Regions from separate parts of the Microbulbifer regidiadema genome, predicted to be linked through region 2. Evidence: predicted binding sites of a transcription regulator. Region 2 holds the regulator's gene; each other region holds the start of a gene.

Region 1 (4,905 bases), 670 kb from region 2:
AATCTCATAGCCAAATCCACTCGCCCCCATGGTGGGGATAGAGAGACCGCCGGTAGCCACGACCAGGGACTCACAGGCAACCGTTCCCATACTGGTTTCGACCCGATACCCCTGCCCCACTGCTTTCACCTGGGTAATACTACAGCGAGTGCGGATTTGCACCTTGGCCGCACGGCATTCCGCTAACAACAGGTCGACGATATCCCTGGATTTATTGTCACAAAAAAGCTGACCGAGGGTTTTCTCGTGGTAGGCAACCCCGTGCTTCTCAACCAGGGCAATAAAATCCCACTGGCTATAGCGGGCCAGAGCGGACTTACAAAAATGGGGATTATTACCGTAAAAATTCTCTGCCGTAGTGTAGAGATTGGTGAAATTACAGCGACCACCACCGGACATCAGAATTTTTTTGCCGACTTTATTGGCGTGATCCAATACCAGCACACTGCGCCCGCGCTGGCCCGCTGTGGCTGCGCACATCAGTCCCGCCGCCCCGGCGCCGATGACTAACACATCGACGCGATCGGGCAACTGACTGGAAGAAACCTCTGTCATAGATAAAAAATCGTACCGCAGTAAAACCGATAATCAGGTGCGGGGCAGAGTCACGCCGCGCTGCCCCTGGTATTTACCGCCGCGATCGGCATAGGACACATCACAGATTTCATCGGACTCGAAAAACAGCATCTGTGCCACACCCTCGTTGGCATAGATCTTTGCCGGCAGATTAGTGGTATTGGAGAACTCCAAAGTCACATGCCCTTCCCACTCCGGTTCCAGCGGCGTCACATTGACGATGATACCGCAGCGAGCATAAGTGGACTTACCCAGGCAAACCGTCAACACAGAGCGCGGAATGCGGAAATACTCCACTGTGCGCGCCAGAGCAAAGGAGTTTGGCGGGATAATGCAGTGATCGCCCTCCACATCCACAAAGCTGTTCTCATCGAAGGTCTTCGGATCAACCGTGGCTGAGTGAACATTGGTAAAGATCTTAAATTCACGGGCACAGCGCACGTCATAACCGTAGCTGGAAGTGCCGTAGGAGATGAGCCGGTCGCCATCGTCATTATGGCGTACCTGACCGGCCTCAAAAGGCTCAATCATGCCGTGCTGCTCTGCCATGCGGCGAATCCACTTGTCGGACTTGATACTCACTCCGTCCCCCTGAATAGAATAATTAGTGCTCAATTAAAGAGGCCGAATCATAGCCGGTTTGGGCTGTGCAAAAAAGTGGCAATGCAATGATTTCTCACTTGCTGCCACTGAGTGAATACTGTATAAATCAACAGTATAACTGTATGCACGTACAGACTTAACCGGAGATATAGGCCAGATTCGGTCAAGATTGAGGGATGAAATCGTGGGTGTTGTAGAAAAATTTATAGAAAACAATCCGTTAGAGAGTCGACCCAGCTACCAGACAGCGGCAGAACTACTCCCCATAAGCGATATCTGGCCAGCGGCGAATGAGCCCCGACGGCAACATACCGGCATTGCCAGTGGCCATCCCAGCCTCGATACACTCCTTGCAAGTAGCGGTTGGCCCCGAGGGGCCAGTATAGAGCTCTTGCTCGATCAGACAGGCATCGGCGAACTCACACTATTACTTCCGGCGCTGGCCAATCTCACTCAGAGCGGACAGATGGTCATACTGGTCAATCCCCCCTATATCCCCTACGCCCCATCACTGGCCAGCAGTGGTATCTGCCTGGAGAACCTACTAATCCTACACCCCCGGGGCCTCAAGGATACGCTTTGGGCGATAGAGCAATCCCTGCAATCCGGTGGCTGTGGTGCCCTGCTCAGCTGGCAGGGACGCCTGTCCCCAGCTCACAAAGACCTCTGCCGCCTACAGCAGGCAGCGCGCAATGGCGACTGCCTGCACTTCCACTTTCGCCCCCAGAGTGAATCGGCAACCCCCTCACCAGCACAGCTACGGCTACAGCTCGAACCCGAAGAAACACAGCTGGCGCTGAAGCTCCTACAGCAATCCGGCGGCCCCTCTGGCCAACATCTCTACCTGGCGAGAGCGGCGCAATTGGCCTGCCGCGAGCAGCCGCTACACTAAATAGCCCCGGAGTAACCCGATGCTTTGGCTCTGTATTCAATTTCCCAGGCTCCCTTTGGAAGTGCTGACCCGCGCACAACAACAAGGAGGGAAGCCCTCACCTCAAGTAGTTGTTGAGAAACAGCTGGTAATTGACCGCAACACTGCTGCATCCCAGTGTGGCATAGAGGCCGGCCTCAGTATCACTACAGCCTTGACCCTCTGCGCGAATTTGCAGCTATTACAGCGCGACCCCCAGCGGGAACAACGAGAGCTGCAGCAACTGGCCCAATGGGGTTACAGTTTTACCCCACTGGTCTCGCCCCGGCCGGCAAGCCCTACAAGTCATAGTGAGAGCACAACGGCCCAGCTCTACCTGGAGCTTAGCCGCTGCCCGCACGCCAACGGCGGCATCAGGGCATTGCTGGAACAATTGGATTGCGAACTTGAGCAAATGGGGATTAATCACCTAATGGGGCTCGGCCACAGCCCCAGTGCGGCCTATATGCTGAGCCAGTTAGCGGAGCACCGGCAGTGGCTCGCACAGACCAACACCCCGCCCAGCCCCCAGCAGTGGAAACAGTGGATCAACTCTGCCCCGAGTAAATTGCTCGATTGCGATAACAAAACCATCGCCAAGCTCTATGCCTGTGGCATCAAAAGAGTAAGCCAACTGCTGGCCAGCCCCCTCTCAGAGGTAGGCTCGCGTTTTGGGCACTCATTTGTGGACTACCTGGCACGCCTGAGTGGAAGCCGCCAAGACCCCGTCTGTCTCTATTCGCCACCAGTAGAGTTCCGCAGTGAACTATTTTTCCCCAGCCCCCTGGATAGTAACGAACAACTACTGTTCCCGATCGGGCGTCTGCTCAGAGAGCTCTGCTCACAGTTACAGCGACGTCAGCTTTACGCCCCACAATTGCACTGGTATATGGTTTTCGGTCAGAGTAAAGAGCACTTAATCAGCGTAGAAGTCTCCAGCCCACAACTCGACCTCCAGCATTTAATCGCCCTGACCAAACTACAACTGGAAAGCGTAACACTCGAGCAACCGATACAGTCTATCCGTTTAAGCTGTAATCACCTGCTTCCTCTAGAGCAGGAACTGCGGGATGAGGGCTTTTTTAACCAAGGCAATCGAGTGCAGCGCAAGCGGCGACTTTTAGACAAATTAAAAGCCCGCCTCGGCCATCAAGCTCTCTCCGGGATCAGCCTAAAAGAGAGCGCTCTCCCGGAACAAACCTGGCAAAGTGCAGACGCCCTGATTATTAAAAGTCATTCTCGGGGCCAACAAATTACCCCCATCAAGGCACCGCGCCCCAACTGGCTACTACCCCGCCCCAGCAAATTGGAAAGTACTGAGGGGAAATTATTTTACCAGGGAGAGTTGCAATTATTACAGGGGCCAGAGCGAGTTGATGGCCACTGGTGGCAACACGGACGTCATGGACGGAATTATTACATCGCAAAAAATGCGGGAGAGCAGTTCTACTGGGTTTTTCAGGATCTTACGACGCAGGAGTGGTTTTTGCATGGGGTTTATAGTTAGCAACACTTCGGACAGTTTTGAGGGGGAAATTGGGGGCGTGGTGCTGGAATCCATGGGCGGAGACTGAGAGAATAAGGTTTACGAAGTCTAATTAACGCAGTAACCGCCCATGGAAGACACAATTAAAACAGTTTTTGCCAAAATGTCCAGTGTTGGTAAGCCCCAGCAGAAATTTATGATGGCTCTATTGTCGGTACTGATGGTCTTTCGAGGCAAGGCGACCTATCTGAATCTGGCCAGATTCAGTACCTCAAGTGAGAAACGTTATCGACGCTGGTCACATAGATGCTTTGACTTTACCCAGTTTAACACCACATTATTTGCCAGCGAACTCCAAGAAAATCGTGAATGTGTCGCCGCTACTGATGCCAGTTTCATCAGTAAATCCGGCAAAAAGACTGATGGCGTAGGGTGGTTTTATAACGGCAGCGCTGGAGAATCACAACGCGGCCTTGAGATCTCTACGATCAGTGTCACCGACTTGAAGACAAATACTGCCTATGCCATAGATTCCCAGCAAACGATCGATGAAGAAGGGAAATCGAGGGTTGAACAATATGTGAGCCATGCTCTCAAAGTTCTACCGAAGTTGCTTGATCTTGGGATTAAATACCTTGTAGCAGACGCATTTTATAGCAAAAATTCATTTGTTAATCCAATTCTTCAGGAAGGAATGCATATCGTTGGAAAGTTACGGATTGATGCTAATTTGCAGTGGCTATACGAGGGGCAATACAACGGTCAGGGACGCCCTAAACGGTTTGACGGAAAAGTTGACCTTGAAGATTTATGCCGTTTTGATTTTGCTGGAATTTTTGATGCTCAAGTTAAAGTCTACACGAAGGTGGTGCGCGCCAAATTTTTAAAACGCGCCATACGCGTGGTGCTGCTCAAGACTATCGATGAAGATAAAAAAGGAAGTGCGCTACTGTATTCTACAGATACGAATTTAGATGCAGTGAAATTGGTCTCGTACTACAAATCAAGATTTCAAATAGAGTTCTTATTCAGGGATGCGAAGCAATACACCGGATTAACTCACTGCCAATCCGTACGAAAGGAAGCCATAAACCTTCATGTTAATGCGTCGCTGACAGCGCTGAATTTGCTAAAATTTGAAGATCGCAGAGAGACGCAGACAGATGCATCTACAGTTATCTCAATCGCCAGCTGGAAGCGCCGCAAGTTCAACCAGCATCTGATGAATAGGGTTTTTAGCAGCTTAGGTCTGGACCGAAGCTGTGAAAAAGTCAGCTACATTTATGATCGCTACAGCGATTACGGGGCAATTGCGGCATAAAAGTGTCCG
Region 2 (4,905 bases):
AAACCCACCGGCTGGCTATCTATATTCACAAAGCGAATATGAGCCGGCATCACGGCGCTTAATTCTTGGGTGGCAATGCAATCGATAAAGGGCAGCGCATCTGTTGCCATAACCTGTTCCAGGGAGCGCTTGTCCTCAGGCAGCTCTACATGACTGTCCTCGAGTACATGACCATGACCCGGAAAGTGTTTTCCGGTCGTCGCCATGCCCGCCTCATGCATTCCCTGAATAAATGGGCGCGCCAGTGCGGTTAATCGGGCCGGGTTGGGACAGAAGCTGCGGTCGCCAATTACCCGACTGTGGCTGTCGTCCGCATCCAATACCGGCGCAAAGCTGAAGTCCACGCCCACAGCAAGCAACTCCGCCGCCAACAGCCAGCCCACATCTTGCAGCTGCTGGCCACTGGCCGCAGCGCCGAGGGCCTGCATGGAGGGTATGCGGGTAAAATCATCGCGAAACCGCTGCACCCGCCCCCCTTCCTGGTCCACTGCCAATAGGATTTCCGGGCGCACCGCGCGGATCGATCTCACCAGCTGGGTAAGCTGCTGGCGGTCCCGGTAGTTGCGGGCAAAAAAGATAAGCCCACCCACCATGGGGTGTCTGAGCAGCTCGCAATCTTCCTCGCTGAGTTCGAGTCCCTCGATATCCACCATTAGCGGTCCGAGTGATAGTGACATATTACATTCCTTATCGCTTTGGCAGCGCACTCACGGATTGTCCACCTTCAGCATGGCTGAAGCCGCAGGCACCAGGCGTTCAAGAGTCTGGGAAAGCGTACTATCGGCACCGAAGTCTTCCCGCAGGATCGCCTCAATCGCATCGTGGCTCGACAGTGTAAAAATGGTTGCGCCCAACATAAAGTAAAGGCGCCAGTAGAAGGTTTCCGGATCCAGCCCCGGCAGCGCTTCCGCCAACAGGCCGGCAAAACGGCGGTAGCTATCCCCATATCGGGATACGATAAATCGGCGCAGATGCCCCTGGAACTGGGTATAGGCCAACCCCAGCAGGCGCATAAACCGCTGCGGATCTTTCCCCTCCAAGCCCAGGCTTCCCAGGCCAACCCGGTACAGGCACTCGATCAGCTCCTCCACCCCCAGGGACTGCCCCTCGGCAACACGGCGATCCAGCTCTTCCTCCAGCGCATCGGTGAAAGGTGTTAGGAAACGTTCGAATACCGCCTGTATCAATTCCTTTTTGGAGCCAAAATGATAGTTAACTGCGGCCAGATTCACTCCCGCCGTGCTCGTGATCGTTCTCAAAGAGGTTTCAGTAAAACCTCGTTCAGCAAACAGCACTTCCGCTGCATCGAGTATCCGGCTGACCGTATCTGTCTGACTCATAAGTCTCAAACACCATTTAAAACATACGTTTAATCGCCGCCAGAGTAGCACATTCTCACTGCCGCAGAGCCCACTGGATAGGCGCCCCGCAGCCTCAGTCAAAGTGCCGAACGCCCCCAGACCCCCTTAGCGCTAAAGTGTGAGAGCAGTCCAGGTAAAAGTTTGAGCGGGGGTGTTTTTTAGTGCTTTAGAGATCGCAGGCTGGGGGATACCGCAAAAGAAAAGCGACCCGTTGAAGGATCGCAGAGTTGTTCGGGAGTAATTCAGAGCCCCGCTTTAGTTCGGTTTATTTGCGAGCTTATGCTTTCACATGCATATATTTCATAATTAGAGCCGCAGCCTCCTCCACACTATCGACAAGATGGAAGAGGTCGAGATCACCGGCATCGATGCAGTTGCGCTCTAAAACGGTATCTACCAGCCAGTCGTAGAGCCCACTCCAGTAGCGCTTACCCACCAATACAATCGGGAAGCGCCGCACTTTCTGGGTTTGTACCAGGGTGAGTGCTTCAAACAGCTCATCCAGCGTGCCGTACCCGCCGGGGAGCCCGACAAATCCGAGCGCGTGCTTTACAAATATAAACTTGCGCACAAAAAAGTAGCGGAAATTCAAACTGATATCTTGATAGGGATTCGCCGCCTGCTCAAAGGGCAGCTCTATATTTAAGCCAATCGACGCGCCCGGCTGGGCAAAGGCACCCCGGTTACAGGCCTCCATCAAACCCGGCCCGCCGCCGGTAATCACCGGTATTCCCTCCGCAGCGAGAAGCTCTCCCAACTTCACGCCCTGCTGGTACTCAGGACTATCCTCTGTAAACCTCGCCCCTCCAAACACAGTTACAGCCCCGCCCAACGCAATCAATCGCTCTATTCCATCGACCAACTCAGACTGAATACGAAGCACCCTCCAAGCTTCCGGCATCTTTGCGTCCAACATTACGTTTCCCCCTTATTGTCAGCTCTTTCAACGTTTTCTGCTTTCCTTACTTTCTCTCTCAATGTAGCAGTTCACAAAGACTAAAAGCTGAGGATTGCGCGAACATTAAATCTGTATATAATTCCAGCAACTGTATATAAATACAGAAAACTAGGTAAAACTATGACCAATCTCACCGCTCGTCAGACTCAGGTTCTCGACCTGATCAAAGCCTACCTGGATGAAACAGGCTACCCGCCAACACGGGCAGAAATCGCCCAGGAACTAGGCTTTCGCTCACCTAATGCCGCTGAGGAACACCTGAAAGCTCTCGCTAGAAAAGGCGCCATTGAGATGGTTGCCGGTGCCTCCCGTGGAATACGTATCCCCGACCATCAATCCGGTCTACCCATTGTGGGACGGGTTGCCGCAGGTCACCCGGTCCTCGCCGCTGAGCATATTGAGGACTACTGCGACATGCCTGCCAGCTTTTTCCACCCACCGGCCGATTACCTGCTGCGGGTGCACGGCATGAGTATGCGCGACGCCGGGATTCTCGATGGGGATTTACTCGCCGTACAAAAAACGGAACAGGTGCGCAACGGACAGATCGTGGTTGCCCGAATTGATGATGAGGTTACTGTGAAGCGTTTTCGCCGCAAGGGTAATCAGGCAACGGTTCAGCTGCTTCCTGAAAATGATGACTTTGAGTTAATTCAGGTCGATATGAGAGATAAGAACTTTGTGATTGAGGGGCTGGCTGTCGGTGTGATTCGCCAAGCACCTTAAGGCGCTCTAAAAACAACAACAGCGGCCACTGGCCGCTGCTGATTTAACCAATAGCACTGACATTAATGCAATGCTGCTATCAGGCATTACTATTAGTGAACGGTGTGATTTACCGGCATCAACTCTTCTTCCTCGAAGTAGCCCACCTCTAGATCGTCCAGATTTTGCACAGCTTCAATACCCGCTTCCAGCATAGCCCGAGCTACAGCAACCTTGTGCTTTTGCAAAAACTGAAGGCTCTCTGCTGAAAAAGAGATGCTCACCAAAGGGTCCTCCTTGTGGCCAGCACGACGCAAGGCTACATCGCCATTAGCCAACTCGATAATCTCAAAAGTTTCGGAGGACATTCGCTTTTCCTTCACGGCACAGTAGTTTGCGCCCAGTGTACCACAGGCTTGCGGGAAGTTTCATTCGCCCCGCTCAAGTCCGAGATGTTCTCAATTAATTTATACTCTGGCCCATTTTTAAGCTGGGACTTAGACAACTGCGCAGCAGTGTCGAACCCCTGCGACAAAAACAGGGGCCGACCTGAAAGCAGTGAAGAATACGGGCCTTAAAGGCCCGCAAAAAGATCAGTGAATTGCCCAGGGGCTTCGGAGATGACTTAACACTCGTCCAGATGGGCCCGCTGCCTCACCACCAGCTCGCTCAGGCAGCGATGCCAGTCGAGCAGCGACTCTTTGCACAGGGGGGCAAATTCTGGCGCGGCGACTTCATTGTGTAGCGGTATTAAATTGACCGGCTGTGACTTTTCCTCGGCAGCCGCAGATATTTTCTGCTGCTCCTGCCAGGCGTGCAGCATATGGGACAGCCAGCTTTGCGGATCGCCCACCAGGCCTGCCAGTTCATTGACCTCAGCACTGGCCCGCCCCTGGACACCCAGCGCATCGATAATCAACTGCGGGGAAGCCGGCTCAAACCCCAGCTGAAGCTGGCTGGCCTGCTCTGCGAGAAAGGCCCGGTAGGCCTTGCACAACTGCATCAATGCCGCTTCCTCCAGCGCATCGCGCTGGAGGGGAATATCCCACGGCTGCTGCAACAGCAACTGGCCCTTGCGCAGAGCCGAAGTCACATGGATGGTGTAGGGGTTACTCATGGCCTACTTCTTTGCCGCTGCTTTTTTAGTCGCAGGCTTCTTGCGCTTGGCAGCCGTGCTCTTGGTCGAGGCCTCTACTTTCCAACTGCCATCGCGGTAAAAAGCACGCCAACCGGTCGCCTTGCCTTCCTCCTCAGATTGAACGTATTGCTCCTGAGTTTTACGACTGAATCGAACCACCGTATCCCGGCCACTATCGTCCTGCGTCGGCGCAGAAAATAGGAAGCTGTATTTTGGATCGATTTCGCTCTGGTGGGGCAGCAACTCTTTGACCAGCGGAGCCCGGGTCTCGCGGTTTTTGGGGAACTGACTGGCAGCCAGGAACAGACCCGAGGCACCATCGCGCAGGATGTAGTGATCCTCCACTTTGATACAGGCCAGCTCCGGCATGGGAACCGGGTCCATTTTCGGTGGTGCCGGCTGTCCATTTTTTAACAGCTTGCGAGTGTTCTTACAGCTCTCATTGGTACAGCCAAAGTACTTGCCAAAGCGGCCCGACTTTAACTGCATATCACTGCCACATTTATCACACTCGATAATCGGACCATCGTACCCTTTAATTTTAAAGGTGCCCTGCTCTATCTCGTAGCCGCTGCAATCCGGGTTATTGCCGCAAATATGTAATTTGCGCTGCTCGTCCAACAAGTAGCTATCCATGGCAGTACCGCACTTGCCACAGCGGCGCTTCTCGCGCAGCAGCCTGGATTCCGCTTCCTCGTCCTTGTCCGCATCGACCGCTTCGTCCCCCGATACCAGGTTCATGG
Region 3 (4,905 bases), 1.9 Mb from region 2:
TGCACCAAGTTGGGGGGAATTTCGCCGATAAAGCGGGAGGGACTGTTATAGGTTTCACTGCCAAACAGGCGCCGGTTTTCCGCGTAGGTAATGTACAGCTTGCGCATGGCGCGGGTGATACCCACGTAGCAGAGGCGCCTCTCCTCCTGCATGCGGCCGGGCTCTTGCGCGGACATCTTGTGCGGGAACAGGTTTTCCTCCACCCCCGCCATAAATACCAGGGGAAACTCCAGGCCCTTGGCGGAGTGCAGGGTCATCAGCTGCACCGCATCCTCAAACTCATCCGCCTGACCGTCGCCAGCATCGAGGGCGGCACTGTCGAGGAACTGGTTGAGCAGCGGAATCTCCTCTTCGTCCTCTTCGCCTTCGGGCAGGCTCGCACCGGTAAAAGCGCCACAGGCAGTGACCAGCTCCCGCAAGTTCTCCACCCGCGTCTGCCCCTTCTCACCTTTTTCCTTGCCGTGGAATTCCAGCAGGCCACTGGTTTCAATTACATCCTCGGCAACCGCATCCAACTCCTTGTCTTCCGCATTCGCTGACAGCTGGTTAATCAGGTCCAGGAAGGCCTGCAGGGCATTGCCGGCGCGAGCGGCCAATACCCGCTGCTGCAACATCAACTTGGCCGCCTGCCACAGGGAGCAGCCCTGCTCCCGGGCATAGGAGCGCACCATCTCCACGGTGCGCGCGCCGATACCGCGTGTGGGGGTATTCACCACCCGCTCAAACGCGGTGTCATCGTCGCGGTTGCTGATCAGGCGCAGATAGGACAAGGCATTCTTGATTTCCAGGCGATCGTAGAAGCGTTGACCGCCGTAGATACGATAGGGTACCTGCTCGCGCAAAAGCCCCTCTTCAAGCACCCGGGACTGGGCGTTGGAGCGGTAGAGAATGGCGATGCTGTCGCGGCGGTTGCCGGCGCGCACCCAGTCATTGATACGCTCGACGATAAAGCGCGACTCATCCTGCTCGTTGTAGGCGGCGTAGACGGCAATGGGCTCGCCCTCTTCCCCCTTGGTCCACAACTCCTTGCCTAAGCGATCACTGTTATTGGCAATAACCGCATTGGCGGCGTTCAGAATAGTGGAAGTGGACCTATAGTTCTGCTCCAAGCGCACCGTCTGCACTTCCCGTAAGTCAGTGGAAAAGTGCTGGATATTCTCAATCTTGGCGCCGCGCCAACCGTAAATGGACTGGTCATCATCACCCACGGCGGTGATATGGCACTGCTCACCGGCGAGCAGGCGCAACCAGGCGTATTGGATCGTGTTGGTATCCTGGAACTCATCCACCAGGATATGGGGGAAGCGCCGGCGGTAGTGGGCCAGAATAGCGTCGTTATTCAGCCACAGTTCGTGGGCGCGCAACAGCAACTCGCCGAAATCCACCAAGCCACCGCGCTGACAGGCCTCTTCATAGGCGAAGTAGATTCGCACCATGGTCTGCAACCAGGGGTCGGCGCCGGCATTGATATACTGCGGGCGCAGGCCCTCATCTTTCTGCGCGCCGATCCACCACTGGGTTTCACGCGGCGGCCACTTTTTATCGTCCAGCCCCAGATCAGCCTGTACCCGCTTGATCAGGCGCAGCTGGTCATCGGCATCCAGAATCTGGAAGTTCTGCGGCAACTTGGCCTCTTGCCAGTGGGCCTTGAGCAGGCGGTGGGCCAGGCCGTGGAAGGTACCCACCCACATGCCAAAGGTATTCACCCCCAGCAGCTCTTCGATACGGGCGCGCATCTCGCGGGCCGCCTTGTTGGTAAAGGTCACCGCCATAATGGAGTAGGGCGAGGCGCCCTCCACCTGCATCAGCCAGGCGATGCGGTGCACCAGCACCCGGGTCTTGCCCGAGCCGGCACCGGCCAGAATCAATTGATTGCCGGGCGCAGCAGCTACCGCTTCGCGCTGGGCGTCGTTGAGGGGGTCTAAAATCTGAGATACGTCCATGGGCGAAGATTGTACCAGAGCTACCGTGGGAGACCTGTGTAAATAAACAGGATTTTGCCCCGTCTGACAATGTAATGTCGCTCGCCAGCGGCGGGCACAGCGGCTAAACTGCGCCAACTGGCATAGAGAAGGAAGTCCTGTGAAACCGGCGGAAGTAACGCAACGAATCAGTGAACAACTGTCATCCATGCGCAAATCAGAGCGCAAGGTGGCGGAGTATATTCTCGCCAACCCCGATGAAATTATTCATATGCGCATCGTCGACCTGGCCACCGAGGCCCAGGTGAGCGAACCTACCGTGGTGCGTTTTTGCCGCGCCGTGGGCTGCTCCGGATTCCAGGAGTTCAAGCTGAACCTGGCGCAGCAGCTGGCTTCCAGCCCCAGCTTCGGGCAGATTGCGGTCACCGAAACAGACACCATTGCCGAGTACAAGCGCAAGGTCTTTGACTCCACCGTAGATACCCTGCTGAAAGTCCGCGATAAGATCGACGACCGCGCCCTGGAGGCCGCCGTCACGGCGATGGCCGCTTCCAAGCGAGTGGAGTTCTTCGGTTTTGGCGCCTCCGGTGCCGTTGCCGCCGATGCCCAGCACAAATTCTTCCGCCTGCAATTGGCCACCGCCGCCCACTCCGACCACCACATCCAGAATATGTCGGCCATGTCCATGCAAGCCGGCGATGTGGTCGTGGCGATCTCCCAGAGTGGTCGCACCAAGGCGCTGCTGCGCTCTATGAGCATGGCAAAGGCACAGGGCGCTCTGGTGGTTGGCCTGGCCCCCAGCGGCTCGCCGGTGGCCCAGCAGGCCAGCATTCCCCTGGAAGTGGATGTGGAGGAGGATATTGAGATCTACACACCGCTATCCTCGCGCATTGCCCACCTGGTGGTGATCGATGTTCTCGCCATCGGTGTAGCCCAGCGCAAAGGCCCCCAGTTGCAGGAGCACCTGTTGAAGCTGAAACAGGGACTGTACACACTGCGCGAAGACAAGCACTAAACTCCCCCTTATCCACAGCGGGCACTGGATAATGTGCCCGCCCGTCTCTACCATAGCCATTTCCCGCCAGGGAAGATCCCTCCAGGCTGTACCAGAGCAACAAAATGAAACCCATCCCTTCGACTCCGGACGAGAAAGCACCGCGCTGGCTGGTGGTGTGGCTGGCCGCCCTCGTTTCCCTGACCCCTTTTTCCATCGACAGCTACCTGCCGGCAATTCCAGCGATGGCAGCGGCCCTGGACACAGAAGTGGAGCGGGTGCAGTACTCGGTATCCAGCTTCCTGTTGGGCTTTGCCCTCGGGCAGCTATTTGGCGGGCCCTTATCGGACCGCTGGGGGCGGCGTCTTGTGGGCGCTATCGGTCTCGGTATTTATATCGCCAGCTCCCTGCTGGTCCTGTTTGCCGATCATGTAGACCAGCTGATTATCCTGCGCCTTTGTCAGGCGGTTGGCGGCGGCTTTGCCACAGTAATCTGCGCCGCCATAGTGCGCGATCTACACAGCGGCCGCGAGGCGGCAAAAATTATCTCCCTGATCAGTACCATTATGCTGATTGCACCGCTGATCGCCCCGGTGATCGGCTCTGCACTGTTGGCCGCCGGCGGTTGGCAGAGCATTTTTGTATTCTTGCTGCTATACGCTCTGGCCATGCTCGTACTGGTGCGGCTGCTGCTACCGGAGACCGTCCCCCGCTTTACCCGCGCGCGCCGCCAATTGATGCCGCTGACCTCTCTTGTGGCCAGCTACAGTCAGGTTTTGCGCAACCCCCGCGCGATTGGATTTCTGCTTACCCAGTCCTGTGTCAGCGGCTCGATGTTTATCTACATCACCACCGCCCCCTTTGTGTTTATGGATTATTTCGCAGTGAGTGCCAGTCAGTTTCCGCTGTTCTTCGGTATCTGCGTACTGGGGCTAATTTGCATGGTTCAGGTGAATATCCGCCTGCTGAACGTTTTTCAGCCGCGCAATATTCTGCTGGCGGGTATTGTGTTGCAACTGCTGGGCTGCGGCCTTCTGCTGCTGGTTACCATGACTGGGGTTAAAGAACTGACCCTGTGGATGATCCCCCTGGTATTGGTAATCAGTTGTATCGGAATTACCGGCCCCAATGCCGCCGCCTGTTACTTGGAGTTCTTCCCCAAAATTAGCGGCAGTGCCAACGCGCTGTACGGCGCGGCGCTGTTTATTACCGGCGGGATATTGGGTGGACTGGCGAGCAGTCTGCACACGGGAACCCTGACCCCCATTGCCGGATCTATGGCGGGCTGTGCTGTTGTAGCGCTGCTGTCTGCACTGTTTGTCGCGAAAGTTCGCCAACCGATCGAGTCCGAGATCCCAGCGACCCGGCGCTTTACTCCCCGTTAAACGCCTGTCTTTATCCCGGCCCGCTGTTCTGCGGGCCCCTCTTATATTTTATTCACTGCTGGAAACCGGAGAGCAGGGCGATCTGGCAAACTGCGCATATTTCAATCTGCAAATGAGAATATCGAGAAAGGCTCTACGCCTCGCTCCCGCTGTTTTGCACCAACCTATTTGCCGCGCATGTAGTGATCCAAACTAAAGCGGCCGGCACCGGCGCAGGTGAGAATCAGGAAGCCGCCGGCGATAGTGATATTTTTCATAAAGCTGGTCATTTCTGCTGCATCCCCTGGGGACAGGTGTACCAAAAAAGCCGCAGCCAGACAGAATAGAAACAGGAGAAAGGCGGAGATTCGGGTAAATATCCCCAGTAGCACTCCAATGCCGCCCACCAGTTCTATAACAATCACCAGTGGCAGAAGCAGAGCGGGTATCCCCAGAGATACCATAAAGGCCTCTGTCATTTCGTAGCCGCCAATTTTATTCCAGCCGGCAGAAATAAATAGCAGCGACATCAGCACCCGACCAACCAACTTTGCGGCGTCGCATAACGTCGAATGTCTCACTACCACTTCCTCGATCTATGCGCAGGTATGGACTAACAACCAGT
Region 4 (4,905 bases), 2.2 Mb from region 2:
GCCCACGGCGCGCTTCTTGATGTGGCCTTCGATGATATCGTTCAGCTCGTCCAGAACAGATTGAACCTGCTTGCGGGACAGTTCGGTGTTTTCAGCAATCTGATTCAGTACTTGGGTTTTAGTGTACTTTTCCTTGATTGCCTTTACTTTCTTGACCGGTGCAGCTTTGGCCGCAGCTTTCTTGGCCGGGGCTTTTTTGGTAGCAGCTTTCTTAGAGACAGCCATGGATTACTTCCTTCTTTGTTGTTCGGTATGTATCCGGTAAAAGTGTGTTTTTTCTCCCGCTGCGCTGCATCCGTTACGGGTGTCTCAGCGGGTGATGGGGGAAGTATATATAGTTTTTGTTCGGCCGCACGAAGAAATACTAGAAAAACAGTGCTTTTTTTACCTTTTTTAGCCTTACGTCGCCTTTATGGGACGTTTTACCCAGGGAAAAGACTCGTGCAGCTTCTTACCTCTGTAGGCCTCATGTATACTCTCTCCCCCTTTTTTTAAAGCACCAGGTACTGTGTAATGCCGATCTATGAATACCAGTGCAATGCCTGCGGCCACGAAATGGAAGCTTTGCAGCGTATGAGTGATGACCCGCTCAAAGACTGCCCAGCTTGCGAGCAGGCCGAGCTGCGCAAGAAAATCTCAGCGGCTGGGTTTCGCCTGAAGGGCGCCGGCTGGTATGAGACCGATTTTAAAACTGGTAGCAAGAAAAACCTCGCTGGCGGAGACTCTGCCAATAGTGGCAAGGCCAAAAGCGACAAGTCTGGCGCAGCGGCGGCAAAGACGGCCTAGGCGAGCTGTGCGGAGCGGTCCGCGCGGTGTACCCTCTAACTAATCTTTTCACCTATCGATAACGGGAATTTTCATCCATGCGCAGCGATTACTGTGGCGTCCTTCGTTCAGCGGACATTGACCGCGTAGTAACCCTCTGTGGCTGGGTCGACCGCCGCCGCGATCACGGCGGAGTGATTTTTATCGACCTGCGCGACCGCGAGGGAATTGTACAGGTGGTATTCGACCCCGATGCGGCCGAGCACTTCGAAATGGCCGATCGCGTGCGCAGCGAATATGTCCTCAAGGTGACCGGTCGTGTGCGCGCCCGCGCCCCCGAGGCCTTAAACCCCAATATGGTGACCGGTGAAGTTGAGGTTTACGGTACCGAGCTGGAAATCCTGAATACCGCCGAGACAGTGCCCTTCCAGCTGGATGAGCACACCGAGGTGGGTGAAGATATCCGCTTGAAATACCGCTACCTGGATCTGCGCCGCAACGAGATGCAGAACAACCTGTATTTCCGCTCCAAGCTGACGACGGCGATCCGCAATTACCTGGATGAGCACGGTTTCCTCGATATCGAGACCCCAATCCTGACCCGCGCTACGCCAGAGGGCGCGCGGGATTACCTGGTGCCGAGCCGCACCCACGAGGGCAAGTTCTTCGCCCTGCCGCAGTCCCCGCAGCTGTTTAAGCAGTTGCTGATGGTTTCCGGCTTCGACCGCTACTACCAAATCGCCAAGTGTTTCCGCGATGAGGATTTGCGCGCGGATCGTCAGCCTGAATTTACTCAGATCGATATTGAGACCTCGTTCCTCGATGAAGAGGAAATCATGTCGATCACTGAGAACATGGTGCGCAAGCTGTTTAAAGAGTTGAAGGGTGTTGATCTGGGTGAATTCCCGCGCATGACCCACTACCAGGCGATGCTGCGCTACGGTTCCGATAAGCCGGACCTGCGTATTCCGCTGGAGATGGTAGAGATCAAAGACCTGGTAAGTGAAGTAGAGTTTAAGGTGTTCTCCGGTCCTGCCAATGATCCGAAAGGGCGCGTTGCCGCAATCAAGGTGCCCGGCGGTTGTAAGAAATTGACCCGCAAGCAGCTGGATGACTACGGCAAGTTTGTCGGTATTTATGGCGCCAAGGGCCTGGCCTACATCAAGGTCAACGATCGCTCAGATGTAGAGAATGGCCTCCAGTCTCCTATTGTTAAGCACTTGCCCTTAGATACCCGTGCAGCCATTCTCGACCGCCTGCAAGCGGAAGATGGCGATGTGATTTTCTTCGGCTCCGACAAGGCTAAGATTGTCTCCGAAGCCCTGGGCGCACTGCGCTGCAAGCTGGGTGAGGACCTGGATCTGTACACCAGCGAGTGGGCGCCCCTGTGGGTTGTTGCCTTCCCGATGTTCGAAGAGAATGACGACGGCAGCCTGACCGCATTGCACCACCCCTTTACCGCACCTTCCTGCACCCCGGAAGAGCTGGAAAAGAACCCGCTCGAGGCCCTGTCCCGCGCCTACGATATGGTGCTCAACGGCACCGAGTTGGGTGGGGGTTCTGTGCGTATCCACGACCAGCTAATGCAGGAAGCGGTATTCCGCATCCTCGGAATCGATGCCGAAGAGCAGCGCGAGAAGTTCGGCTTCCTGCTGGACGCGCTCAAATACGGCGCGCCGCCCCACGGTGGTCTGGCCTTTGGCCTGGATCGCCTGGTGATGCTGATGACCGGTAGCGATTCTATTCGCGATGTCATCGCGTTCCCGAAAACCCAGAGCGCAGCCTGTGTGATGACAGATGCCCCGGGTGCCGTAGATGCAAAACAGCTGCGTGAGCTGAGCATCCGCCTGCGACAAAAAGAAGAGAAAATTAGCTGATTTTTCCCCGATGGGCCGAGCGAAGCGGGCCCATCCAATCGTAGTGGTGGGCGATCCGCTTCGCTCTTTGGCCCATCCTACGCACTGACTGAAGAGAGACGGAAGATGGCCGGACACAGTAAATGGGCCAATATTAAGCACCGCAAAGCAGCTCAGGATGCCAAGCGGGGCAAGGTCTTTACCAAGATCATTCGCGAACTGACGGTAGCCGCCAAATCGGGCCCCAACCCGGACGATAACCCGGCGCTGCGCGCCACTATCGATAAGGCGCTCGGTGCCAATATGAAGCGCGACACTATCGACAAGGCCATCGCCCGTGGCGCGGGCAATGCCGATGGTGAAAACTACGAAGCCGTGGTTTACGAGGGCTATGGCGTTGGCGGTGTGGCAGTTCTGGTCGAGTGTCTGACCGACAACCGCAACCGCACGGTGGCCGAAGTGCGCCACGCCTTCACCAAGCGCGGTGGCAACCTGGGTACCGACGGCTCTGTGAGCTACCTGTTTACCCGCAAAGGCCAGATGTATTACGAGGCCGGCGTGGATGAAGATGCACTGATGGACGCGGCTCTCGAAGCCGGTGCTGAGGATATCGAATCCAGCGACGACGGCAGCGTTGAAGTCACCACGGAATTCCAGGACTACCTGACGGTTAAAGACGCTCTGGTTGCGGCCGGCTTTACCCCCGACAGCGCCGAAGTTGCGATGATTCCCTCCACCACCATTCCGCTGGATAAAGACGGTGCAGAGAAGGTGCTCGCCCTGATCGAGATGCTCGAAGACCTGGACGATGTACAAAACGTTTACACCAATGCGGATATTTCCGCAGAGGTGATGGAGGCGCTGGGCTGAGGCCCACCCTCTAAGCGGGGCGGACTGTGTTCCGCCTCGGCTTTTTAGCTTTTCAAGTCCCGGTTACTCCCCCCCCCTCTCTTGACGCCTCCCGTCCACCTTGGGACACTCCCACTACTATATAAACATACAGATATTTGGGGAGCTGCCTTTTGACCCGAATCCTGGGTATTGACCCCGGCTCGCGAAAAACGGGCTATGGAATTATTGATGTGGAGCGGGGTAAGGCCCGCTATGTGGCCAGCGGAGTGATTCGCATTCCCGAGGGCCCGCTACCGGAGCGCCTCAAGCTGATTTTTGACGCCGTGAGCCAGATCGCCCAGCAGTATCGGCCCGCACAGATGGCGATCGAGAATGTCTTTATGTCCAAGAGCGCCGGCTCTGCGCTGAAGCTGGGCCAGGCCCGTGGGGCGGCGATTGTGGCCGGGACCAATAGCGGCCTGGAAGTGGCCGAGTATGAGGCTCGCAAGGTCAAACAGGCGGTGGTGGGCAACGGCGGTGCGGATAAATTGCAGGTGCAGCATATGGTGAAAACCCTGTTGTCTCTGCCGGCGTCGCCCCAGGAGGATGCCGCCGATGCACTCGCCGTGGCCCTGTGCCATATGCATACCGAGCAGACCCTGGTATTTACCGCTGGCGGTGCGCGCAGTCGCTTTCGCCGCGGCCGTCTCAGTGTGAGCGGCTGATAGAATGGGCCCGGATAAAGGCCGCAGACAATATAAACCTGGAATAACACATGATTGGAAGATTGAGCGGCACCCTGGCCGCCGTGCAGCCGCCCCTGTTGTTGGTGGATGTGCAGGGGGTGGGCTATGAAGTACTCGCACCCATGACCACAATTTTCGAGCTGCCCGCCCTGGGACAGCCGGTACAGTTGCACACTCATCTGGCGGTCTCCGAAACCGCCCAGCAGCTGTATGGTTTTATTCGCGATGGGGATCGCAAATTGTTCCGCACCTTGATCAAGGTCAGCGGTGTGGGTCCCAAGATGGCCCTGGCAATTTTGTCCGGGCTGGACGGGGCGGCCCTGGCCCGCTGTGTCGCGGAGGACAATGTGGCGGCACTGGTCAAGGTCCCCGGCGTGGGCAAGAAGACCGCCGAGCGCCTGATCGTGGAGCTGCGGGATAAACTGACCCCCGACTTTGGCGACGCCAATGATCTCCCCCTGATGGCCGCCGCAGCCGAGCCCAAGGTGGATCACGCCGGCGAGGCGGAGAGCGCCCTGGCGGCTCTGGGCTACAAGCCTACCGAGGCCAGTAAAATGGTGGCCCGCGCCAGCAAGGCGCAGCCGGATGCGGATAGTGCGACCCTGATTCGCCTGGCCCTTAAGGGAATGGCCCCCGCTTAATCTGAGTGTCCTGGAGTTGTTGCAATGATCGAAGCCGACCGCCTGGTGGCACCGGAGCCCGTTGGC

The links. The regulator LexA, encoded in region 2, represses DNA repair genes until DNA is damaged. The targets are predictions, from matches to a motif close to ACTGTNTNTANANACAGT.
Region 1: the regulator LexA is predicted to act here: its motif matches at 1,297-1,314, upstream of imuA (translesion DNA synthesis-associated protein ImuA).
Region 3: the regulator LexA is predicted to act here: its motif matches at 1,977-1,994, upstream of uvrD (DNA helicase II).
Region 4: the regulator LexA is predicted to act here: its motif matches at 3,608-3,625, upstream of ruvC (crossover junction endodeoxyribonuclease RuvC).

Annotation. Positions count from the first base shown of each region.
Region 1 covers NZ_CP174297.1:4,663,731-4,668,635, reverse strand. Annotated here, with positions in the region: gene ACJJIK_RS20470 (NAD(P)/FAD-dependent oxidoreductase) at 1-555, opposite strand, end outside; gene dcd (dCTP deaminase) at 589-1,158, opposite strand; gene imuA (translesion DNA synthesis-associated protein ImuA) at 1,364-2,071, shown strand; gene ACJJIK_RS20455 (Y-family DNA polymerase) at 2,091-3,596, shown strand; gene ACJJIK_RS20450 (transposase) at 3,706-4,896, shown strand.
Region 2 covers NZ_CP174297.1:415,769-420,673, reverse strand. Annotated here, with positions in the region: gene nagZ (beta-N-acetylhexosaminidase) at 1-677, opposite strand, end outside; gene ACJJIK_RS01765 (TetR/AcrR family transcriptional regulator) at 708-1,340, opposite strand; gene ACJJIK_RS01760 (LOG family protein) at 1,639-2,277, opposite strand; gene lexA (transcriptional repressor LexA) at 2,440-3,045, shown strand; gene ACJJIK_RS01750 (hypothetical protein) at 3,138-3,392, opposite strand; gene ACJJIK_RS01745 (DUF6586 family protein) at 3,650-4,141, opposite strand; gene topA (type I DNA topoisomerase) at 4,145-4,905, opposite strand, start outside.
Region 3 covers NZ_CP174297.1:3,426,813-3,431,717, forward strand. Annotated here, with positions in the region: gene uvrD (DNA helicase II) at 1-1,943, opposite strand, end outside; gene hexR (transcriptional regulator HexR) at 2,083-2,937, shown strand; gene ACJJIK_RS15035 (multidrug effflux MFS transporter) at 3,042-4,301, shown strand; gene ACJJIK_RS15040 (DoxX family protein) at 4,466-4,861, opposite strand.
Region 4 covers NZ_CP174297.1:2,654,116-2,659,020, reverse strand. Annotated here, with positions in the region: gene ACJJIK_RS11605 (HU family DNA-binding protein) at 1-225, opposite strand, end outside; gene ACJJIK_RS11600 (FmdB family zinc ribbon protein) at 514-786, shown strand; gene aspS (aspartate--tRNA ligase) at 864-2,642, shown strand; gene ACJJIK_RS11590 (YebC/PmpR family DNA-binding transcriptional regulator) at 2,748-3,491, shown strand; gene ruvC (crossover junction endodeoxyribonuclease RuvC) at 3,644-4,177, shown strand; gene ruvA (Holliday junction branch migration protein RuvA) at 4,228-4,839, shown strand; gene ruvB (Holliday junction branch migration DNA helicase RuvB) at 4,864-4,905, shown strand, end outside.